Regions from separate parts of the Pseudarthrobacter sp. NCCP-2145 genome, predicted to be linked through region 2. Evidence: predicted binding sites of a transcription regulator. Region 2 holds the regulator's gene; each other region holds the start of a gene.
What was found. The regulator HrcA, encoded in region 2, represses chaperone genes, less so after heat shock. The targets are predictions, from matches to a motif close to TTNGCACTCGNNNNNNNCGAGTGCNAA.
Positions count from the first base shown of each region.

Region 1: a site for HrcA is predicted at 4,329-4,355, ahead of groL (chaperonin GroEL). Genes of this name have one in related genera too.
Region 3: a site for HrcA is predicted at 2,572-2,598, ahead of groES (co-chaperone GroES). Genes of this name have one in related genera too.

Region 1 covers NZ_BRCG01000035.1:6,324-13,836, reverse strand. Annotated here, with positions in the region: gene NFU08_RS20315 (ribonuclease HI family protein) at 1-921, opposite strand, end outside; gene NFU08_RS20310 (ABC transporter substrate-binding protein) at 1,127-2,434, shown strand; gene groL (chaperonin GroEL) at 2,519-4,153, opposite strand; gene NFU08_RS20300 (ABC transporter substrate-binding protein) at 4,441-5,715, opposite strand; gene NFU08_RS20295 (cold-shock protein) at 5,712-5,918, opposite strand; gene NFU08_RS20290 (LytR C-terminal domain-containing protein) at 6,111-6,758, opposite strand; gene NFU08_RS20285 (DUF3263 domain-containing protein) at 6,809-7,138, opposite strand; gene NFU08_RS20280 (uracil-DNA glycosylase) at 7,280-7,513, shown strand, end outside.
Region 2 covers NZ_BRCG01000001.1:51,399-58,911, forward strand. Annotated here, with positions in the region: gene lepA (translation elongation factor 4) at 1-291, shown strand, start outside; gene hemW (radical SAM family heme chaperone HemW) at 328-1,557, shown strand; gene NFU08_RS00240 (DUF4870 domain-containing protein) at 1,599-2,018, opposite strand; gene NFU08_RS00245 (DUF3097 domain-containing protein) at 2,172-3,020, opposite strand; gene hrcA (heat-inducible transcriptional repressor HrcA) at 3,196-4,209, shown strand; gene dnaJ (molecular chaperone DnaJ) at 4,291-5,418, shown strand; gene NFU08_RS00260 (16S rRNA (uracil(1498)-N(3))-methyltransferase) at 5,421-6,200, shown strand; gene NFU08_RS00265 (GerMN domain-containing protein) at 6,229-7,176, opposite strand.
Region 3 covers NZ_BRCG01000004.1:9,218-16,730, forward strand. Annotated here, with positions in the region: gene NFU08_RS04340 (class I SAM-dependent methyltransferase) at 1-1,242, opposite strand, end outside; gene NFU08_RS04345 (hypothetical protein) at 1,297-1,668, shown strand; gene NFU08_RS04350 (DMT family transporter) at 1,596-2,528, opposite strand; gene groES (co-chaperone GroES) at 2,757-3,050, shown strand; gene groL (chaperonin GroEL) at 3,128-4,738, shown strand; gene NFU08_RS04365 (dihydrofolate reductase family protein) at 4,824-5,426, opposite strand; gene NFU08_RS04370 (ATP-dependent DNA ligase) at 5,507-7,027, shown strand; gene NFU08_RS04375 (response regulator transcription factor) at 7,134-7,513, shown strand, end outside.

The DNA.
Region 1 (7,513 bases), on a different contig from region 2:
GCCGCCATCCAGTACCCACAGCGAGCTTCTGAGGGTGGTGCCGGAGCGGGCATAACTGCGGTAGGTAAGGAGGACCGCCTCAGCGCCGACACGTTCGGCGCCCAGAATTTCGATGTCCGTCCGTTCGCCCGGGTCCTCCTCGAGCGCCATCATCATGGCGTCCCGGGTCCACATCCTGCCCGAGCTGCCGATCTCCACGAAATCAGGGTGGAGCAGGACGGCAGTCCGGCCGATGTCCCCGCGCACCAGCGGGCCCAGCAGTTCCCGCTCAAGTTCCTCCACCACGGCCTCAGCCGGTGCTTCAGCCGCCCTTGCGGCAGTCCCGGGCGCATCAAAACCACGGTTGTCCAGCTGGCTGAACAGATCCGGCTCCTCGTAGGCCCCTGCCGGTTTTCCTGGCTCCGCGGGCGCGTCCCTGGCTTCCTGTTTCACCGGCGCAGGGTGGGCGTGGTGGGCACCCGGAAAGCCTGGCCCGGAGCGGGCAGCCACGCCCTGCTGGTAGGCCGTTGCGGCCGCCCGCGCACGTTCGTCCGCGGCTTCGTTCAGGTCATGCCCTGCATGCCCCTTCACCCATTCGAAGGTGTATTTCCGGCCGGCAAGCTCACGGTCCAGTTCCTTGAGCAGGTCCACATTGAGGACCGGCTTCCCGTCTGCTTTACGCCAGCCTTTGCGCTTCCACCCCGGCATCCACTTGGTGATGGAATTAATGACGTACTGGCTGTCGCAGAGGATGCGGAGGTCCTCCTGGGGAAGGTGGGCTGTGGCCCGGAACAGATCCAGGACCGCCATCAGCTCGCCCTGGTTGTTGGTCCCATGGGGCCAACCGCCGGCACGCCAGCAGTCGTCATTCACGTACCAGGCCCAGCCGGCCGGACCCGGGTTTCCCAAGGCCGAACCGTCAGCCGCTGCAGTAATCGTCACCGGTCCATCCTGCCAGACGGGCACGACAAACCGGAGTCCGCCCGCGGCCATTGCTTGGAAAGCGGTTACCGAAAGTACTTGACGCGGAGAGAGCCGGGCAGGCACAATCGCTGTATTGAACCGAGAAAGCGTTTTCTCACCGGAGCCCGGGCACTGTGCCGCGGCAGCCAACGGAAAGCGCCCTCAGCACCAGGAAGGCACATCAATGACGATCCCAACCCTCAGCCGGAGGAAGTTCCAGCTCGGCGCCGCAGCCGTTGCACTCTCCCTCCTCGCCACAGGCTGCGGCACCTCTTCAGGCTCTGAGAGCAACGAGCAAGTAACCCTCCGGTTTGCCTGGTGGGGCAACGAGTACCTCAACGCCCAGACTGAGAAGGTTATCGACGCCTTCGAGGCGGAACACCCGAACATCAAGATTGAATCCGAACCAGGCGAGTGGGGCAGCTATTGGGACAAGCTGGCAACCAAGACAGCCGCCAACGATGCGCCGGACGTCATCCAGATGGACCAGAAGTACATCGCGGAATACGGCGGGCGCGGGGCACTCCTTGACCTGTCCAAGCAAAGCGGTATCGACACGTCCAAGCTGGATGAGGAAGCCCTGGCTTCGGGACAGTACGACGGCGCCCAGTACGGACTCAGCACCGGCCAGAACGCCTATGTCATCATGGCGAATACCAAAGTCTTCGAAGCAGCCAATGTTCCCATCCCGGATGACACCACGTGGACGTGGGAGGAATTCATGGCAACAGCCTCGAAGATCAGCGCCGCCGGAGACGGCAAGAACTACGGCGCAGCCTACGGAAGCAATGAAGCCGACCTGATCATCTGGCTGCGCCAGCACGGGGAGAACCTGTACTCCCAGGACGGCAAGCTCGATTTCGACACCGCCACGGCCGCGTCCTTCTGGGAACGGCTTAAGGAGCAGCGCGACTCCAAGGCAAGCCCGCCGGCCACGGTGGCCACAGAGGACTCCGGCGCCGGACTCGAGGAGAGCCTCTTCGGAACCAACAGGGTGGGCATGGCATGGTGGTGGACCAACCAGCTCGGGTCCCTGGAGTCCACCACCGGGAGCAGCATCAAGATGCTCCGTGCACCCAGCGTCGACGGTTCAGCGGCTGAGAACGGGATGTACTACAAGCCCACCATGTTCTGGTCCGCCTCCTCACGCTCCAAGCACCCGGAAGCCGCGTCCACCTTCATCAACTACCTGGCCAACAGCCCGGAGGCCGGGGCCATCCTGATGACGGACCGCGGCGTTCCCACCAACACGGACATCGTTGAGAGCATCACGCCGTCCCTGAAGCCTGCCGACACCACGGTGGTGGGCTTCCTGAAGGACATCGCACCCGACATCAAGGATGCGCCGCCTGTTCCGCCGGTAGGCGCGGGCAGCGTGCAGAACGTCATCAAGCGCTACACCGATGAGGTGCTCTACGACCGCCTCACGCCCCAGGCGGCCGCTGACGCATTCAAGAAGGAAGTTGAGGGAATGCTGGCCAGCGCCAAGTAACACCCTGCGGTAAGACACGAATGTGGCCCCCTCCGAAGAGGGGGCCACATTCGTGTCTAGCGGGACTGGTCCCGGCAGGAGTGGCTAGAAGCCGCCCATACCGCCCATGCCACCCATGTCGTCGCCACCGGCAGGAGCAGCGTTCTTCTCCGGCTTGTCGGCAACAACTGCCTCGGTGGTGAGGAAGAGGCCAGCGATGGAAGCCGCGTTCTGCAGGGCAGAGCGGGTGACCTTGACGGGGTCGTTGACGCCGGCGGCCAGCAGGTCGACATACTCGCCGGTGGCTGCGTTCAGGCCGTGGCCGGCGGGCAGGCCGCGGACCTTGTCCACCACAACGCCCGGCTCCAGGCCGGCGTTGAAGGCGATCTGCTTGAGCGGAGCGTCGATGGCCACGCGGACGATGTTGGCGCCGGTTGCTTCGTCGCCGGACAGCTGCAGGTTGGCGAATGCCTTGGCGCCGGCCTGGATGAGGGCCACGCCGCCACCGGCGACGATGCCTTCCTCAACGGCAGCCTTGGCGTTGCGCACGGCGTCTTCGATGCGGTGCTTGCGCTCCTTGAGCTCAACTTCCGTTGCGGCACCGGCCTTGATGACTGCAACGCCGCCGGCCAGCTTGGCCAGGCGCTCCTGCAGCTTCTCGCGGTCGTAGTCCGAGTCGGAGTTTTCGATCTCGGCGCGGATCTGGGAAACGCGGCCGGCGATCTGGTCGGCGTCGCCGGCACCCTCGACGATGGTGGTCTCGTCCTTGGTGACAACAACCTTGCGTGCCTGGCCCAGGAGTTCCAGGCCGGCATTTTCCAGCTTCAGGCCGACTTCCTCGGAGATGACCTGGCCGCCGGTGAGGACGGCGATGTCGGCAAGCTGTGCCTTGCGGCGGTCGCCGAAGCCCGGAGCCTTGACGGCGACGGACTTGAAGGTGCCGCGGATCTTGTTGACAATCAGGGTGGCCAGGGCCTCGCCCTCGATGTCCTCAGCGATGATCAGCAGCGGCTTGTTGGACTGCATGACCTTTTCCAGGACAGCAACCAGTTCCTTGACGTTGGAGATCTTGGAGTTGACGATCAGGATGTACGGATCCTCGAGGACCGTTTCCTGGCGCTCAGCGTCGGTAACGAAGTAGGCCGAGATGTAGCCCTTGTCGAAGCGCATGCCTTCGGTGAGCTCAAGCTCCAGGCCGAAGGTGTTGGACTCCTCGACCGTGATGACGCCTTCCTTGCCCACCTTGTCCAGGGCTTCGGCGATGAGTGCACCGATTTCCTCGTCACCGGCGGAGATGGACGCCGTGGCGGCGATCTCTTCCTTGGTTTCGATCTCCTTGGCGGAGTTCAGCAGTTCGGCGGTGACGGCCTCAACGGCCTTCTCGATGCCGCGCTTGAGGGACAGCGGGTCGGCGCCGGCAGCAACGTTGCGCAGGCCTTCCTTCACCAGTGCCTGTGCCAGGACGGTGGCGGTGGTGGTGCCGTCGCCAGCGACGTCGTCCGTCTTCTTGGCAACTTCCTTGACCAGCTCGGCGCCGATCTTCTCGTAAGGATCGTCCAGCTCGATCTCCTTGGCGATGGAAACACCATCGTTGGTGATCGTGGGGGCGCCCCACTTCTTCTCGAGGACGACGTTGCGTCCACGCGGGCCGAGGGTGACCTTAACGGCGTCGGCGAGGATGTTCAGGCCCCGCTCAAGGCCGCGGCGTGCCTCTTCATCAAATGCAATGATCTTGGCCATAACGGCAGTAGTCCTTTCGGGACAGTCGTTAAGAATGAACCTTCGCTGCAGTGCCCGCGACGGACGACCCGTTTCCGGCGGCCTCTGTATGCCTTCGGGTGTGGGTCTCACTCCAGTTAGGTGTTTCTTCGCTCCTCGACCGCTGCCGGCGCCGCCGGCCGAAGCCACGCTTTGCTTAGCAGTCGGTACGTCAGAGTGCTAACTCAATAATTAGCACTCCCCACGTGAGAGTGCAAGCGAATAACAAGCGGAAAGCGTCCTGGCGGGCGCGTCTTCGCCGAGGGCGATCAGCCGGCGGTGCGGCCTGCCGTTTCAACGCCGGTGGCCGCGGGATTGTTGTCGGCGCCGTATGTGAACACCGTGTAGGCGGCCGAGGTGATGTCACCGTTGGCATCGAAGGCAAGTGGGCCCGATTCGCCGTCGTAATTGATGTCCGCACCGGACGCCTTGCCTGCCAGGCATTCTTTATAGCTGGCGCATGGTGCCGTTCCAGCCGGGCCTGTTCCGCCAGCGGTCCCGCCGGATACCGAGACCAGGCTCGCGGCGATTGAACGCCCGGAGTCGTCCTCGGCCTTGGCCGCTGCGAGCGCGGCAAGGGTCACGGCGTCGTACGTCTCCGCTGCGAAGGACACGTCCTTCAGGGCCGGATCGATGCCCAGCAGCCGTTCCTGGAACCCTGCCGAGGGAAGCTGCCCCGGGACAACCGCACGTGCACCGTCCAGGGCCCTGGTTCCCAGCCGGGAGCCATACCGGCTGAAGGCGCCGTCGCTCAGGATAAGCCTTGAGCCTGCGAGGGCGGCGTTGTTGAGCTCAGCGAGGGCGCCCTGCGCGCCGTCACGGGCCACCAGGATCACGGCGTCGGGTTGCGCCTCGCGGATTGAGGCAGCCGCAGATCCCGCGTCACCCGGTGTGAAGCCCACCGCTGACAACACGTCCAGGCCCGCCTGTTCAGCGGACGCGGAGACGGCCGCGGAGACATCGCTGCCGTAGGAGCCTTCCTGGTACACCACGGAGATGGTTGCGGCGCCGGCGTCCTTGGCGAGCTTGGCAAGCACGGGTCCCTGCGCGACATCGGCGGCGGCCGTCCGGAAGTAGTATCCGCCGCTGGCTATGCTGCTGAGCCCGGCCGCGGTGTTGGCAGGCGAAATCAGTGGCGTCCGCGCCCTGGAGAGGATGTCGACGGCTGCGGAGGCGTGGCTGGAGTCGGTGGGGCCAATGACCACATCCGCTGTGGCCTGGACCAGGGACTGCGCCTGGGACGCTGTGTCCTGGCCTGTTTCAACGGGGAGAAGTTCCACCGGCCGGCCCTTGTGCCCGCCGGCAGCGTTGATTTCCTTGACGGCAAGCTTGGCGGCAGCAAGTTGGGGACCGTTCAGGAAGCTGTTGGCACCGGTGTTGTCCAGGATGAGGCCGACCCGCAGCGTGCCGTCACCTGAGGCCTCCGCCGGTTCCGTGCGCGCGTTTCCGGTCACCCCGGAACAGCCGGTGAGGGCGAGAGTGCCGCAGAGGGCTGCGGCGAACAACGGACGGATGGGTGCAGCGGAGGAAAACGGGTGCTTCACTCGGCCGGCCGGACGCTTTCGGCCTGCGGGCCTTTCTCGCCTTCGCCAACTTCGAGTTCCACGCGCTGGCCCTCGTCCAGTGCGCGGTAGCCCTCGCCCTGGATGGCGGACCAGTGGACAAAAACGTCGTCCCCGGAGCCGTCAACGGTGATGAAGCCGTAGCCTTTTTCCGCGTTGAACCATTTGACGGTTCCTCGTGCCATGATGACCACTCTTTCCGTTAGGTCCGGGATGCTGCGCCGGTGCCGCCGTGGCTCGAAGCCCGGAATTCACTCTAGCCAATGCTCGCCGGCAGCGCCGGGGCACAGCATGGCCGGCCGCAAACGTTATTCAGGCGTGACCCCGGCCTTCACCTGTGCGGATGTGGCGTGAGGCGCCCTGTTGGGAACCCCGGCCTACCGGTATCCGGGCCCGAGCACCACCACCAGGGGAACCTGGAATTCGGTGCTCTCCACCACGGTGGGGACGCCCACAAGTTCCGCGAGGGCCTGCGCGTTGGCCTCCTGCGCCGCTCCCGCGTAGAAGATGATGGAGCCCTGCTGGGGTGCCCCTGCCCAGTTGCCTACCTGGCCCAGTGTCCACCCGTCCGCCTGCAGGGTTCCGCCCACGCGGCTGGCCAGCCCGGCAGTTCCGGCAGCGTTGTAGACCGCCACGGCCTGGGCCTTATCCACTGTTGCGGCCTGCGCAGTGCTCTGGGGGCTGGACGATGTCCCGTTTCCTGCCGCGCCGGCAGGTTCGGAGGAAGGCGACGGCTCAGGCTCGGTGGAGGGGACGTCTGACGGGTCCGGCGCGGCGGACGGAGTCGATCCGGTTCCGGCCAGCGGTGCTGCTTCCAGGCTCGACGACGCCTGGGTTGCCGGACCGTCGAATCCGAGCCTGGGCAGGATCAGGAAAGAAACCACGCCGATGGCCAGCGCAACAATCCCCGCAGTCAGGATGGGCCAGAGACGGACCCGCGCCGGAGCGGAGGCTGTGCGGTGTACACCTTGTCGCGACGCGGTCTCCGGGACCTTGTCGAATTCATCGCGGGCGTATTTGGTCATGGGAGAGAGACATCCTTGTGTGTAGCTGCTGAGGACTCAGCGTGAGCGTCTTATGCGTCGGACCCCAGTCGGCGTGCAGTGCGTGCACGGTGACGCGAAGTACGTAGTCTACGCAATCTCTTGACCAGCATGGGGTCATGCGCCAGCGCATCCTCGGTGTCGATCAGGGCGTTGAGGAGTTGGTAATAGTGCGTGGCGGACAGATCGAACAGTTCCCTGATGGCCTGCTCCTTGGCGCCCGCATACTTCCACCACTGCCGCTCCAGGGCGAGCATCTGCTGGTCCCGCTCGCTCAGCGGCGACTCCCGCAGGGTGAAATCCGCCAGCAGGGCGTTCCGGTGTTCCTGCGCCGGCACGTGCTCCCGAGCTGGCTCCGCCACGGCGCACTCTCCTTAGCTGGTTACGTAAAATGTCTGACCCCCATGCTACGGACGAACAACACCATTGTCATTTGCGCATAGCCCCGCCGCACACACCGTACGGTCCGGCCGGCGCCTCCCGCCGCCTGCAAGAATGGACTGATGTTTGAATCGGACGCCTTGTTTGAGCTGGAGCAGGAACCTGCAGGCAGCACCGGCTTCGCCGGGCTGGCGCAGCTGCCGCTGGCAGAGCTGATGGCCCCGGACTGGGCCGCCGCACTCTCCGGCGTGGACGCCCAACTTCGCGCCGTTCTTCGCTTCGCGGCAGGCGAAGTGGCGGACGGTCACCAGGTCCTGCCGGCGCCGTCGAACGTCCTGCGGGCCTTCCGCCAGCCC
Region 2 (7,513 bases):
GGCGTCATGATGACCACCAAGCTGCGCGAGCTCATTCCCCGCCAGCAGTTCGAGGTGCCCATCCAGGCGGCCATCGGCTCCAGGATCATCGCCCGCGAAAGCATCCGCGCCATCCGCAAGGACGTCCTGGCCAAGTGCTACGGCGGTGACATCTCCCGTAAGCGCAAACTGCTGGAAAAGCAGAAGGAAGGCAAGAAGCGCATGAAGATGGTGGGCCGCGTCGAAGTCCCCCAGGAAGCCTTCATCGCTGCGCTCACCACAGACGAGTCCAAGGACAAGGCCAGGAAGTAGTGGTTACAGCGGCCGGCAGTGCAGGAGGACCCTGCAGTGCCTAGCGTTCTTCCCCTGGGCGACCCGGCGCCGTCGGACGGTCTGCTGCCCCGCCAGGCAGCCGACGGTGCGGCGGACCGGGCATTCGGGCTCTATGTTCACATCCCGTTCTGCTCCGTCCGCTGCGGCTACTGCGACTTCAACACCTATACCGCCACGGAGCTCGGTGGCGGCGCCTCGCAGGATGCCTATGCCGCCACCGCGGCCTCGGAAGTGTCCCTGGCGGCCAGCGTCCTTGCAGAATCCGGCCTCCCCGCGCGGCCGCTCAGCACAGTGTTCTTCGGAGGCGGCACGCCAACCCTGCTCCCCGCGGAGGACCTGGCCCTGATCCTGGGGCGCGCCATCGACCAGTGGGGCATCGAGGACGGCGCCGAGGTCACTACGGAGGCCAACCCGGACTCGGTCACCCCGGAATCCCTTGCCGTCCTGAAGGAGGCCGGGTTCACCCGGATTTCGTTCGGCATGCAGTCAGCCGTTCCGCACGTCCTCAAGGTCCTTGACCGGACCCACACGCCCAGCCGCGTGCCGCAGGTAGTGCAGTGGGCCCGGGACGCCGGGCTGGCCGTCAGCCTGGACCTCATCTACGGCACGCCGGGGGAGTCGCTGGACGATTGGCGGTACTCGCTCGAGACCGCCCTGTCCTACCAGCCGGACCACATCAGCGCTTACGCGCTGATTATCGAGGACGGGACCAAGCTCGCCGCACAGATCCGCCGTGGTGAAGTTCCGGGGATCGACGACGACGACCACGCCGACAAGTACGAGCTCGCCGATGAGCTGATCACCAAAGCAGGCCTTGCCTGGTACGAGGTCAGCAACTGGGCCCGCACGCCCGGACAGGCCTGCCGCCACAACCTCGCCTACTGGCGCGGCGACGACTGGTGGGGGATCGGGCCCGGAGCCCACTCGCACGTGGGCGGTGTCCGCTGGTGGAACGTCAAGCACCCCACTGCCTACGCCGGACGCCTTGCGCAAGGAATGTCACCGGCGGCGGGGAGGGAAACCCTGGATTCTGAAACCCGGAATATGGAGCGGGTGATGCTTGAGGTCCGCCTCCACTCTGGCCTCGAGATCGCTTCGCTCGGCGCCACAGGGCGGCGCGAGGTCGCCGGGCTGATCGCGGAGGAACTGGTGGATCCTGCCGCCGCTTTCGCGGGACGGCTGGTCCTCACGCTGAAGGGCAGGCTGCTGGCGGACGCGGTGGTGCGCCGGGTCCTGCCGGACTAGCAGTTTAAAGGCTGGGAACCGGTGCTGGGAGCCGGCGGGGACTACTTGATCCAGCGCAGGTTGTACGGGTAGCGGTGCGGCTGGCCCTTGTTGACATGGATGCCGGCTGCCACGGAGAAGCAGGTCAAGGCGATCCAGATGAGGGTGGCAATCACGGCAAAAATGTTGCCGACCACCGGAACAAACACCAGGATGTTCGCCACCACAGCAGCGATGGTGGGCGGCAGGCTGAAGTTGAGCGCTTCCTTGGACTCCTGCGCCGTGAAAGGGCCCCGGTCCCGGAAAATCAGGTAGATCAGCAGAGCCGGAACGCAGCCCAGGATTCCGCCGAAATGGGCCATGGTGGCCCACTGCCGGTCCTCGCTGGCTGTCAGGGGCAGCGCATTCGCCGGAACGCCATGGTATTCCGAACGGCCCTGGCCGCCCTGGGTGTCCCTGTGATCGCGTGCGTTTTCTGCCACAGTCTGTTCCTTCTGAAAGTGCAATGGAGATGGCTAAGAGTGCATAGAGGTTGCGCCAGCCTGCAACTACCGCAGGTTCCGCACTACCAAGAATACTGGCTGGACGCCCAGAAGTTGCCTTGGGCTCCAGGCGCAGCGGCAACGGGGTACCTGTCAGGGAACCGTGAGGAAGTCAATGACTTCCTCTACCCTCCCCAGCAGGGAGGCTTCCAGGTCCGCGTAGGTGCGGACCGCACCCAGCAGCTTCTGCCACCCGAGACCGATGTCCTCCTTGGTGGCATGGGGCCAGCCGAACGCGGTGAGGATACCGGTCTTCCAGTCCTGCCCGCGCGGCACCACAGGCCATTTTTCGATGCCCAGGACAGCCGGCCGGATCGCCTGCCAGACGTCCACATAGGGGTGGCCTACGATCAGCACGTTCCCGGCAGCACCCGGCAAGGCCATGACGGCGTCCGCGATGCGCGATTCCTTGGAGTCCGGAACCAGGTGGTCCACCAAAACTCCGAGGCGCCGGCCCGGTCCGGGCCTGAACTCGGCTACCGCGCCGGCAAGGTCGTCGATGCCGTGGAGGGGTTCGACGACGATGCCTTCCACCCGAAGGTCGTCTCCCCAGACCTTTTCCACCAGTTCGGCGTCGTGCTTTCCCTCAACCCAGATCCGGCTGGCCTTGGCGACCTGCGCCCGCTGGCCGGCCACCCGGACCGAACCCGAGGCTGTCCGGCCGGCTGCAGCGGTGGGAGCCTGGCGGGGCGCCGGCGGGAGGAGCTTGATAGCTTGCCCCTCGAGGAGGAAGCCGAACCCCAGGCGGAAAGACCTGGACTTGCCGCGCCTGTCCTCGAGTGCCACCACATGCATGCCGCCGGACTTCTCCACGCGGGTCACGGCGCCCACCCAGCCGGACTGGACGTCCTCCAGCACCATTCCGCGCTCAACAGGCACTTCAGGCAGGGCAGCGCTGGACGGAGCGGACATGTCCTGGGGTCCCCAGTTCTGGTAATGCATTGATTCACTCCGCCTAGCGCTCGATCACAGGTCCGGAATTTCGCCCGGAGCGGTACCAATGCTAGCAACGGGCAGAGGCATAATAGACTGTTAGCACTTGGGCATGTCGAGTGCTAAACGATGGGCGGCACAGCGCGGGCGGCGCTGCCGCCCCAACCCTGGATGGAGGTGGAGTGTGAGCGAGCCACGCAAACTTGAAGTACTCCGTGCCATCGTGGAGGACTACGTCCATTCCCGCGAACCCGTGGGATCCAAAGCCCTGGTGGAGCGCCATCATCTCGGTGTGTCCAGCGCAACCATCAGGAATGACATGGCGGCACTGGAGGAAGAGGGCCTGATCACGGCCCCGCACACCAGCGCCGGGCGGATTCCGACAGATAAGGGATACCGGCTCTTCGTGGACCAGATCTCTGCCGTCAAGCCGCTCTCCCCGGCGGAGCGCCGCGCCATCCAGTCCCTGCTGGAAGGATCGGACGACCTGGACGATGTCCTGGACCGCACTGTCCGGCTCCTGTCCCAGCTGACCAACCAGGTTGCCGTGGTCCAGTACCCTCACTTGAGCAGGGCCCTGGTCCGGCATATCGAATTTGTCCTCCTCGCCCCGCGGAAGGTGCTGGTGGTGTTGATCGCCAACAGCGGCAAGGTGGAGCAGCGCGTTATCGACGTCGGCCAGGACCTGGGGGATGACGCCTTGGCGGGCCTGCGGGCACGCTTCCTCGGATCGCTTGCCGGAACGCCGCTGAGCCAGCTCTCCCAGTCCCTGCCTGCCGTGGTGGCCACGGCTGCCCCGGGGCAAAGGCAGGCGGCGCAGGCCCTCGCTATCGGCCTGGAAGCCCTGGCGCAGAGCAGCCGCGAGGAACGCATGGTGATGGCCGGCACAGCGAATTTGGCGCGGTCCAACGTGGACTTCCCACTGAGCATCGGCCCGGTGCTGGAAGCCCTGGAGGAGCAGGTGGTCATGCTCCGCCTGCTGAGCGAGATGGCGCAGGACCACCGCGGAGTGGCTGTCAGCATCGGCCGCGAGAATCCCTACGACGGACTGGCCGAGGCATCGGTGGTGGCCACCGGCTACGGCCCGGACAGCGCAGCAAAGATCGGCATTCTGGGACCAACACGCATGGACTATCCCACCACCATGGCCGCGGTCAGGGCCGTCGCCCGCTACCTTTCCCGGATCCTGGGCCCCTGAGGCCCGGCCGGGACCACTGGACACCCACAGCATTTCCAGCAGTCCAACTGCAGGCAGTACAACAAGGAAGAGATACGAACTTTGAGCAGCCACTACGACGTCCTTGGAGTCTCACCGGAGGCCACGGGAGAAGAGATCAAGAAGGCCTACCGCAAGCTGGCACGCACCCTGCACCCGGACGTCAACCCGGGTGAGGATGCGTCGGACCGCTTCAAGGCAGTAACCCACGCCTACGAAGTCCTGTCGGATCCCCAGAAACGCCGGGTCTACGACACCACGGGCAACGAAAATGGGACGGACAACGGCTTCGGCGGTGGCGGATACGCCGGCCAGGGGTTCGCTTTCCAGGACATTTTCGACACCTTCTTTGGTGCCGGCGGTTCCACCGGCCCGGCCTCCCGGGTGCGGCGCGGGCAGGACGCCCTCATCAGCGTCCGGATCGAACTCCGCGACGCTGTCTTCGGTGTGAACAAGAAGCTCGATGTGGACACCGCCGTCACGTGCCCAACCTGTGAGGGTTCCTGTTGCCAGCCCGGCAGCCATCCTGAACGCTGCGACATTTGCGGCGGCAGCGGCCAGGTCCAGCGCGCCGTCCGTTCCATCCTGGGACAGGTCATGACGGCAGCCCCGTGCGGAACCTGCGAAGGTTTCGGCACCGTCATCAAGGACCCGTGCAACGAGTGCAGCGGCCAGGGACGCATCCGGAGCCGCCGTTCGCTGACCATCAAGGTTCCCGCCGGCGTTGCCACCGGAACGCGGATCCAGCTTTCCGGCCAGGGCGAGGCAGGCCCGGCCGGCGGACCGTCCGGTGACCTTTACGTTGAGATCCGCGTGAACAACGACGCCACCTACGTACGCGACAACGACGATCTCCACGCCACCCTGCACATTCCGATGACGGCGGCCGCCCTGGGCACCGAAGTGAGCCTGGAAACGTTCGACGGGCCACAGGAAATCGACGTCAAGCCCGGGACCCAGTCCGGTGAGATCATCACTCTTCGTGGACTTGGCGTCACCCACTTGCGCGGTTACGGCCGCGGTGACCTCAAAGTGCATCTCCAGGTTGAGACGCCCGCCAAGCTTGATGCCGCACAGGAAGAGCTCCTGCGGCAGCTGGCCAAGATGCGCGGTGAACAGATCACAGAGGGCAAGCTTGCGGCCAGCGGCGGCATGTTCGCCAAGCTCCGGGACCGGCTCGGTAACCTGTAGCGGTGAGCAACCCTGTCTTTTTCACCCCGCCCGGGTCCCTGGACCACATGGTGGCGGGGCAGGTCTTCGTCCTCGAGGGGACCGAGGCGCGGCACGCCGTCACGGTCAAGCGGCTCACCCCGGGTGAGCCGGTCGACATCGTTGACGGAGCCGGAACGCGGATGAGCGGACGGGTGCTTGCGGCCACGCCCGCACGACTGGAGGTGGAGTGCGCCTCAGTGGCTGTTGAGGAGCGGCCGTCCACGAGGCTGGTGCTGGTGCAGGCCCTGGCCAAGGGCGACAGGGATGAACTCGCCATCGAAACGGGCACTGAACTCGGGATCGACGCCGTTATACCCTGGCAGTCCGAACGGTCCATTGTGCGGTGGAAGGGCGACCGGGCGGCCAAAGCCCACGCGAAGTGGCAGTCGGTGGTGGCGGCGGCAGCAAAGCAGGCGCGCCGCGCGTGGGTCCCCGAGGTGCGTCCCGCCGTCGACACCGCCGCGCTGGCCGGCCTCGTGGAGGCCGCGGGGCTGGCAGTCATCCTGCATGAGGACGCCGTGCGCCCCCTGCGCGCGGTTCTGGAAGCCTCTTTGGTCGCGGACGGAACGGAACCCCGTGAAGTGCTGCTGATCGTCGGGCCGGAAGGCGGCATCAGCCCCAGGGAAGTGACCAGGCTCTGCGGGAAAGGCGCCGTCACCGCCCTGCTGGGGCACCATGTCCTGCGCTCGTCAACGGCCGGACCGGCCGCCGTCGTGCTTGCCAGCGACATCCTGGGCCGGTGGACCGCCCCCTCACCCTGACCAGCCCGGCGTGCCCCGGCCGGGTAGGCTACCGGACCTTGAAAGCCCGCGAATCCTCATTCTGGTCCGGCTGATCCCCGGTACCGGCCTGTGCCACCTTCAATTCGTAGTCCCCGGCCGGAAGTGTGAGGGCCAGCGTAAACAGTCCTGCCTGCCCTGGCTCGGCGGCCGCCGTCGTCTCCCCAGTCAGGAACGGGACCTTGCTTCCGTCATCTTCCGTCCGGAGGATCTGCCAGCGGAGCTTGCCTCCGGACAGGGTGCTGCGGCCGGTGATCTTGACGCTCCCGGCCGCCACTTCTGAGTTCTCCTGCGGATCAATGATCCAGACTGGGGCCACCATGCCGGCGGCCCTCGTCATAAGGTCACCCAGCTGGATATGGCCGAAAGCAACGTAGTCCGTGTGCCCGTCCACCAGGATCCGCACGCGGATCTGCTGCCCGGAATCGATAAGCCCTGAACTGGCCGCAGCAGCGCTGGCCGTATACACAAGTTGCTGGACAGCGCGGCCGGCCATATCGGCGTCGAGGTTGCTGTTGAAGGCGTCCTCAGACACATCCACCGTGATGACGTCCTTGCCGGAGATGGACGTGGCCAGCTTGCCGGGATTCTGCCAGGGGGTGAAGAAATCCGGGTCAAGGGGCTTGTCCGACATCATGGCCCGCAGGGCCCTCGTTACCGGATTCTCCTGCTCAGGCACTTCCCTGAATTCCCGGTAAAGGAAGATGCTGCTGTTGCTCCGGCCAATCCAGTAGACCGGGGCCTTGTTGGACGACTGCGTGGTTTCGAGCGGCGCGCTCGTGGAAGGCGCGGTGCCGGTGGCGGCAGGGCCAGAGCCCAGAAGGGTAGTGGGGGAGGGGTCCGGCTCGGCCAGGCAGCCCGTCAGGAGCGGAGCCGCCAAGAGAACCACTGCCAGGACGGCAGGGCGCACAATGCCGCCACGTCGTCCTGCCCTGCGGGGCGCAGCAGATTCCGGCACGTTTGTTGCCTGTCCTTCCATGAATGGCTGGCCGCTCCCCAAGCGGCAATCCAGCAGCGGCTGGATTTCCAGCATGGCACAGGGCCCGAAGCTGAAAGGCCGGATACGGGCCTCGGGGAGGAACTGCAACGGGAACGATATGAGGCCGATATGAAGTTGATACCTAATGGCGGAACGGGCGGCGCCGTCCAGGCTATCCGAAGGGTCTTGCCGTTCCCCTTTTCAGAGGTTGATGGGGTCCTGGCGTAAGATGGAAGGATCGCTGGTCGAGGCGCAACCGGTCCATCGTCGAAGGGCCCTGTCGCCGGCCGCCAGCAGCGGGAATTGTCCGGTACTT
Region 3 (7,513 bases), on a different contig from region 2:
GGCAGTGCCCTGCGCCGGCTCCACCACGATGGCCACCCGGTCCTCCCCGATGCGGGTCAGGACCAGGGTGGCTGTTTTGGTTCCGGCTTTCTTGCCGGCTGCGCTCTTTCCCCCGGGGAGCAGCTGCTTGCGGAGTTCCTCGGGCGTGACGGCGGTGCCGCGCTTCTTGATGTCCAGCACGCCGATGCCGTTCTCCTTCACCCAGGCCTTGAGCGCCTTGACGTTGTAGGGCATCACCTCCAGCACCTTGTAGGCCCGGGCAAACGGTGTGTCCACCAGCCCGGGCGCGCACACATAGGCGATGTGCTCATCCACCAGGTGTCCGCCCAGCTGCAGCGCGATGTCCGCCACCAGCCCGGCGCGGATCACCGCGCCGTCGGGTTCGTAGAGGTAGCCCTCCACCGGGCCCACCGGAGCGGCAGGACCGGCGCCGAAGTCTTCTCCGCTGGTCAGCTCGGCCGCACCCTGGGCGCCAAGCACCAGTGCGGCCCGGCGGACTCCCGGCCGGCGCACTGCGTTGAACCACAGGGCCACCTCCGTCACATCCCCGGCCACGGAGACCCACTGCGCTTCGCAGTTGGCCGGAACGGAATCGTGCGGCATGCCCGGACCCATCTTGACCCCCACGGCCAGGCCGGAGGCCGCCAGGTTCTCAACGAAGGACAGTGGCGGCGAAAAAGCCTCCGGATCCCAGATCCGCTTGGTGCCCGATGTGGAAGTGACACGGCGCGCCGGATCCAGCCAGACGCCGTCGATCCCGTCCAGCGGCACTGCCGTGGCGTCCGCATGGACCACGGTGGCGTTGGGGAACGGGATCAGGTTGACGGTGGCGCAGGCTGCCGTGGTCTCATCCATCTCCACGGCGGTGACGTTGATGTCCATGGAAGCCAGCGCCAGGGAATCCGCGGCCAGCCCGCAGCCCAGGTCTGCAACGTGGCGGATCCCGGCCTCCGCGAACCGCTGGGCGTGGCGTGCGGCAACGTTGAGCCGGGTTGCCTGTTCCAGGCCGGCCTGGGTGAACAGCATGCTCCGGGCAAACTCGCCAAACTTCGCGGCCGCCCTGGTGCGGAGCCTGGACTGGGTCAGGACGGCGGAGACCAGTTCGGGGGAGTGGCCGGCCTTGCGGAGGGCCGAGTTCAGCTCGAAGGACTTCTCCTCCTGGTAAGGGCCCAGGGACGCCAAAAGCTCCCAGCCTTCCGGGGTGAGCAGTGGTGCAATCTGGTCCTGGGGAGCTTGAGCCATGGGTTCCAGCCTAGTGGAGGAGCAGCATGCCGGCGGGCCGATAGTGTTGAAGCCATGAAAGACAGTGCAGGTTCCCCGCAGTCCCGCCAGCACCACCCCGGGGGCCTGGCGCGGTTCGCCCGCCCGGCACTGATCGCCAGCGCCGTGGTTGCCGTGGTGTGCATCGCGCTGCTGGTCATCATCTTCTTCCTGGATGCCTTCAACGCCACCGTCTATTCGGTAGGTGGCAACAGCATCCAGGATGACACCCAGGAGGCCCAGGACATCCGCGGGCTGTACGCCGGAGCCCGCGCGGGCAGCATCTTCATCCTGGTTGTATCGCTCATGACGGCCGCGGCTGCCGCGGTGGCGCTTTACCGCGGGCGGAACTCGGCCGAAGAGGGCGACGGCGGGGAGGACGTCGATTTCGAGGACCTGGGCCGCTGAGGTGCTGTGCCGCCGGTACTGGTCAGCAGGACCCCTGAGATAACCAGGATGCCGCCAAAGACCTGGGGGACCGTGACGGGCTGGCCCAGGACAACCGTGATGATGGCGGTAAACACGGCGATGAGGTTGAGGTAGTTCCCGGCATTCGCGGCGGTGGTGCGTTTGAGCGCCAGGTTCCACAGCAGGTAGGAACCCAGCGACGGGAAGAGGACAATGTAGGCCAGCGACCAGCCCTCGGAGGCTGTAGCCGGCAGCCCGGCCCCTGTGCCCACCGCAAAGGGAACCAGGACGACAGCCGCCATGGCCACCTGCACCGCGGTGGACGTGATCGCCGGAACGGAGAGCCTGCGGGCTGTGATCGTGTAGAAGCCCCACACGGTGATGGCCGCGACGATCAGCAGCTCGCCGGCATTGATCGAGAAGGTCAGCAGCCGCTGCAGATCGCCTCCGGTGAGCACCAGCAGCACTCCGCAGAGGCCCAGCGCGATCCCTGCCCAGCCCAGCGGGCGCGGCCTGTCCCGGAGGAGGAGCACTGCCAGGACCATGATCAGGGCAGGGTTCGCGGCAGTCACCAGGGAAGCGTTCAGGGCCGAGGTGTGCCCCAGCGCGCTGTACAGCAGCAGGGTGTAGGCGCTCATGCCCAGGCAGCTCAGGAGCAGGAGCACCGGCCAGTGGCGCAGGACGGCGCGCCAGTCCGGTTTTTCCACCAGCTGCGCCAGGACCAGCAGCGGCACAGCGGCCAGGGCCCAGCGCCAGAATGTCAGCTGGAGCGGCTGCATGGTCTGCATGGCAGCCTGGCCCACAACAAAGTTGCCCGCCCAGAAGAGGGTGGCAAGAGTCAGGTAAACAGCGGCTCGCACCCGGCAAATCTACACGTCCCCGTGTTCCGCCCATGACGAAACTCTGGCACTCGCCTTGACCGAGTGCTAACCCTTGCATACAGTCTGTATTAGCACTCTCCCTAGGAGGGTGCTAATACATGAAGAGCTGCCAGCCAGGCTGCTGCCGGCACCCGCGACGACGGTTTGCCAGCCACGGTGGGAAGCTTTCCAGTCCACGAATTTGCTGACGAAGAAGGAGAGGTCCGAGTGTCGGTCTCTATTAAGCCTCTTGAGGATCGTATTGTTGTCCGCCCGCTCGAAGCCGAGCAGACCACGGCTTCCGGCCTGGTGATCCCGGACTCCGCGCAGGAGAAGCCGCAGGAAGGCGAAGTTGTTGCAGTAGGCCCCGGCCGCTTCGAAGACGGCAACCGCGTTCCCGTCGACGTAGCCGTTGGCGACGTCGTCATCTACTCCAAGTACGGCGGAACCGAAGTCAAGACCGGCGGCACCGAGTACCTCGTGCTCTCCGCCCGCGACGTCCTGGCGATCGTCGTAAAGTAACTCTCCGGATCCCCGTGCCGCTGGTCATGCGTTCTGCTGGTCAGCTGTGCGGGGTTCTGTCTTGAAAGGACAAAACCATGGCAAAGCAGCTTGCGTTTAACGACGCTGCCCGCCGGTCTCTTGAAGCCGGCATCGATAAGCTCGCCAACACCGTCAAGGTGACGCTCGGCCCCCGCGGCCGCAACGTCGTCCTGGACAAGAAGTGGGGCGCTCCCACCATCACGAACGACGGCGTCACCATCGCCCGCGAAGTGGAACTGGACGACCCCTACGAGAACCTTGGCGCGCAGCTGGCCAAGGAAGTGGCCACCAAGACCAACGATGTTGCCGGTGACGGCACCACCACGGCAACCGTCCTGGCACAGGCACTGGTCAAGGAAGGCCTGCGCAACGTAGCGGCAGGCGCCGCCCCCGGCCAGATCAAGCGCGGCATCGAGGTTTCCGTTGAAGCCGTCGCCGCCCGCCTGCTCGAGAACGCCCGCCCCGTTGAAGGCACCCAGGTGGCCAACGTTGCAGCGATCTCCGCCCAGAGCGACGAGGTTGGCGAACTCCTGGCCGAGGCCTTCGGCAAGGTTGGCAAGGATGGTGTGATCACCATCGAGGAATCCTCCACCACGCAGACCGAACTGGTCCTGACCGAGGGCATGCAGTTCGACAAGGGCTACCTGTCCCCGTACTTCGTCACCGACGCGGAACGCCAGGAAGCAGTCCTTGAGGACGCCCTTATCCTGATCAACCAGGGCAAGATCTCCAGCATCCAGGACTTCCTGCCGCTGCTGGAGAAGGCGCTGCAGAGCTCCAAGCCGCTCTTCATCATCGCCGAAGACGTTGACGGCGAGGCCCTGTCCACGCTGATCGTCAACCGCATCCGCGGCACCCTGAACGTTGTTGCCGTCAAGGCTCCGGGCTTCGGCGACCGCCGCAAGGCCATGCTGCAGGACATCGCCACCCTCACCGGTGCACAGGTTGTTTCCCCGGAACTGGGCCTGAGCCTGGACACCGTTGGCCTTGAGGTGCTGGGTACCGCCCGCCGCATCACGGTCACCAAGGACAACACCACCATCGTTGACGGCGCCGGTTCGGCCGAAGACGTGGCAGCACGCGTAGCCCAGCTCCGCGCCGAGCTGACCCGCACCGACTCCGACTGGGACCGTGAAAAGCTCCAGGAGCGCCTGGCCAAGCTGGCCGGCGGCATCGGTGTCATCAAGGTTGGCGCCGCCACCGAGGTTGAGCTGAAGGAAAAGAAGCACCGCATCGAGGACGCTGTGTCCTCCACCCGCGCTGCCCTTGAAGAGGGCATCGTTGCCGGCGGCGGTTCCGCCCTGATCCACGCCCTGAAGGCACTGGATGAGGACCCCGCCGTCAAGGCACTCGAAGGCGACGCCGCCGCTGCCGTGGGCATCGTCCGCCGCGCACTGGTGCAGCCGCTGCGCTGGATCGCCCAGAACGCGGGCTTCGACGGCTACGTTGTGACCTCCAAGGTCGCCGACCTGGAAACCAACAGCGGTTTCAACGCCAAGTCGGGCGAGTATGAGGACCTGATCGCTGCCGGTGTCATCGACCCCGTCAAGGTCACCCGTGCGGCCCTCCGCAACGCGGCCTCCATCGCTGCCCTGGTTCTCACCACCGAGACCCTGGTGGTGGAGAAGCCGGCCGAAGAGGACGAGCACGCAGGCCACAGCCACTAGCGTCCGCTCTTCGGCGACGCGCCCAGAGCCGTCGCACAAAAAACCGGTCCAGCTTCGGCTGGGCCGGTTTTTTGTGCCTTGGAGACTACGCTCCCGGCATGTCCTGCGTCCGGACCCCGCCGGCGCGCTCGTAGACCAGGGACACCGAGCCCTTTGGAAAGGTGCGGGCCGGCTCGGCGAGGCGGAACGTGGCGGGAACGGTCCCGGCGTCGAAAAGCCGCTTGCCCTGCCCGAGCGTGACCGGATAGAGCCACAGGTGGAGGCGGTCCAGGACGTCTGCCTGAAGGAGTGACCGGATGAGGACGCCGCTGCCGAACATGTGCACCTGGTTGTACTCGTCGCGGAGCCGGCCCGCGGCGGCGGCGTCCGGGAGGACCGTCGTTCCCTCCCACGTCGGATCAGTCAGGGTGCTGGAGACGACGAACTTGGGCACCCGGTTGAGCGTGCCGCCAATGTCATCGGACTGGTTCGGCCAGTAGGCCGCGAAGATGTCGTAGGTCTTCCGGCCGAGAAGCAGGGCATCGATGTGGCCGATCCCTGCCTCGATGGCTGCCTCGGCTTCGGCATCGGACACCGGTAACTGCCAGCCGCCCAAGGTAAAACCGCCTTCGGTGTCCTCCTCGCGGCCGCCGGGCCCCTGGTAGACGCCGTCGAGGGTCAGGAACAGGTTCGCGACGATGATTCCCACCCGTCCAGTCTGGGACAGCGCTCCCACGCTGTCCAGCACTCCGGCGCTGCCCGGGCAGGCGGGCGTGGCAGACTGATGCCATGCTGCTCGACGAGCTTGTGAAAACTACGGACAAGGTCGCATCCACACGCTCCCGGCTCGCGAAGGTGGAAGCCCTGGCGGACCTGTTGCGCCGGCTGGAGCCCGGGGAGGTCGCCACCGCCGTCGGCCTGCTCACCGCCAAGCCGCGCCAGGGCCGGGTGGGGGTGGGCTGGCGCGGCATGTCCGCGGCCATGGGGGAGCCCGCCGCGGACCCCCGCCTTAGCGTGGCCGACCTGGACGCGGCTTTGGACCGGCTCCTTGCCACCGGCGGCGCCGGGTCTGCGGCGGAGCGCGCCGCGACCCTCCGGACGCTCACGGCTGCAGCCACCGAACGCGAGCAGGCCTTCATCGCCGGCGTCATGCTCGGGGAACTGCGCACCGGTGCGCTTGAGGGGATTCTGACGGATGCCGTCGCCCGGGCCTCGGACCGGACTGTCGACTCCGTACGCCGCGCAGCGATGCTCTCCGGCGACCTCGGCGAAACCGCCCTGCTGGCCCTCACGGGCACGGCAGCCCAGCTCGACGCCGTCGGCCTCGTCGTGGGCCGGCCGGTCCAGCCGATGCTTGCCTCCACCGCGGCCAGCGCCGGCGCCGCGCTTGAGGCGACGGGCGAGGCATCCGTGGAATACAAGCTCGACGGCGCCCGCATCCAGGTGCACCGCTCTGGCGACGACGTGGGCATCTACACACGCACCCTGGCCGACGTGACCCACCGGCTGCCCGAGGTGGTCGAGGTGGTGCGCGCGCTGCCGGTGCGCGACGTGATCCTGGACGGCGAGACCCTTGCCCTCGGCGAGGACGGCGGCCCCCGGCCGTTCCAGGAGACCATGTCCCGGTTCGGGGCGGACGCGGCACGGACCACGGTGCTGCATCCCTGGTTCTTCGACGTGCTCCACATCGACGGGCGCGACCTCCTCGACGAACCGCTGTCCACACGCATCGGCGTGCTGGAGCGCATCGCCCCGGAGCACCGGATCCCGGGGGAGATCACTGCGGACCCGGATGTTGCCGAAAGGGTCTCACACGATGCGCTCGCCGCAGGCCACGAGGGCGTCGTGGTGAAAGCGGTGGGATCGGCCTACGCCGCCGGCAGGCGCGGTTCCAACTGGATCAAGGTCAAGCCGGTGCTTACCTACGATCTCGTGGTCCTTGCCTGCGAGTGGGGGTCGGGCCGCCGCACAGGGCTGCTTTCCAACCTGCATCTCGGCGCCCTCGACCCGTCCGGCGAGTTCGGTAAACCCGGCGGCTATGTCATGGTGGGCAAAACCTTCAAGGGCCTCACCGATGCGCTGCTGCGCTGGCAGACGGAGAGGTTCCAGGAACTTGAGGTCCGGCGTACGGCCGGCACGGTCTGGATGGAGCCCGTCACCGTGGTGGAGATCGCCATCGACGGTGTGCAGCAGTCCACGCGCTATCCCGGCGGAATTGCGCTCCGGTTCGCCCGCGTCAAGCGGTACCGCGAGGACAAGACGGCCGCGGAAGCGGACACTATACAGACGCTGCGCGGGCTGCTTCGCTAGCAGTTGTGCCGGTTCGGCTGCGGGCGTACCGTGACGCTTAAGTACTTCAGCGTCCAGCGCGCGGCCTTATCAGGACGCCTGGACGGGGGTGTCCGAGGAGGCCGGAGTGTCAACTGAAACGGGCATTGACGAAGGGCGGTCCGCGTTCCGGGAACATCGCTGGACTGACGCGTCCAGGAGTTACGCCGACGCGGACAGGCGCGGCGGACTCCCCGCGGCCGACCTTGAGCGGCTGGCAACGGCCGAAATCCTGACCGGCAACACCGCTGCAGGACTGGAAACCCTCACCCGCGCGCACGAGGAATACCTGATGGTGGGCGACATCACGGGTGCGATGCGGTGCGCGGTGTGGCTGGGCATGCACCTGCTGAACCTTGGCGAAACCGCCCGCAGCGCGGGCTGGTTTGCCCGGGGTAGGACGTTGGTGGATGAGCTTGATGAACCGGGTCCGGTGGCGGGTCTGCTGCTGTTTCCCGCCGCGCTGGG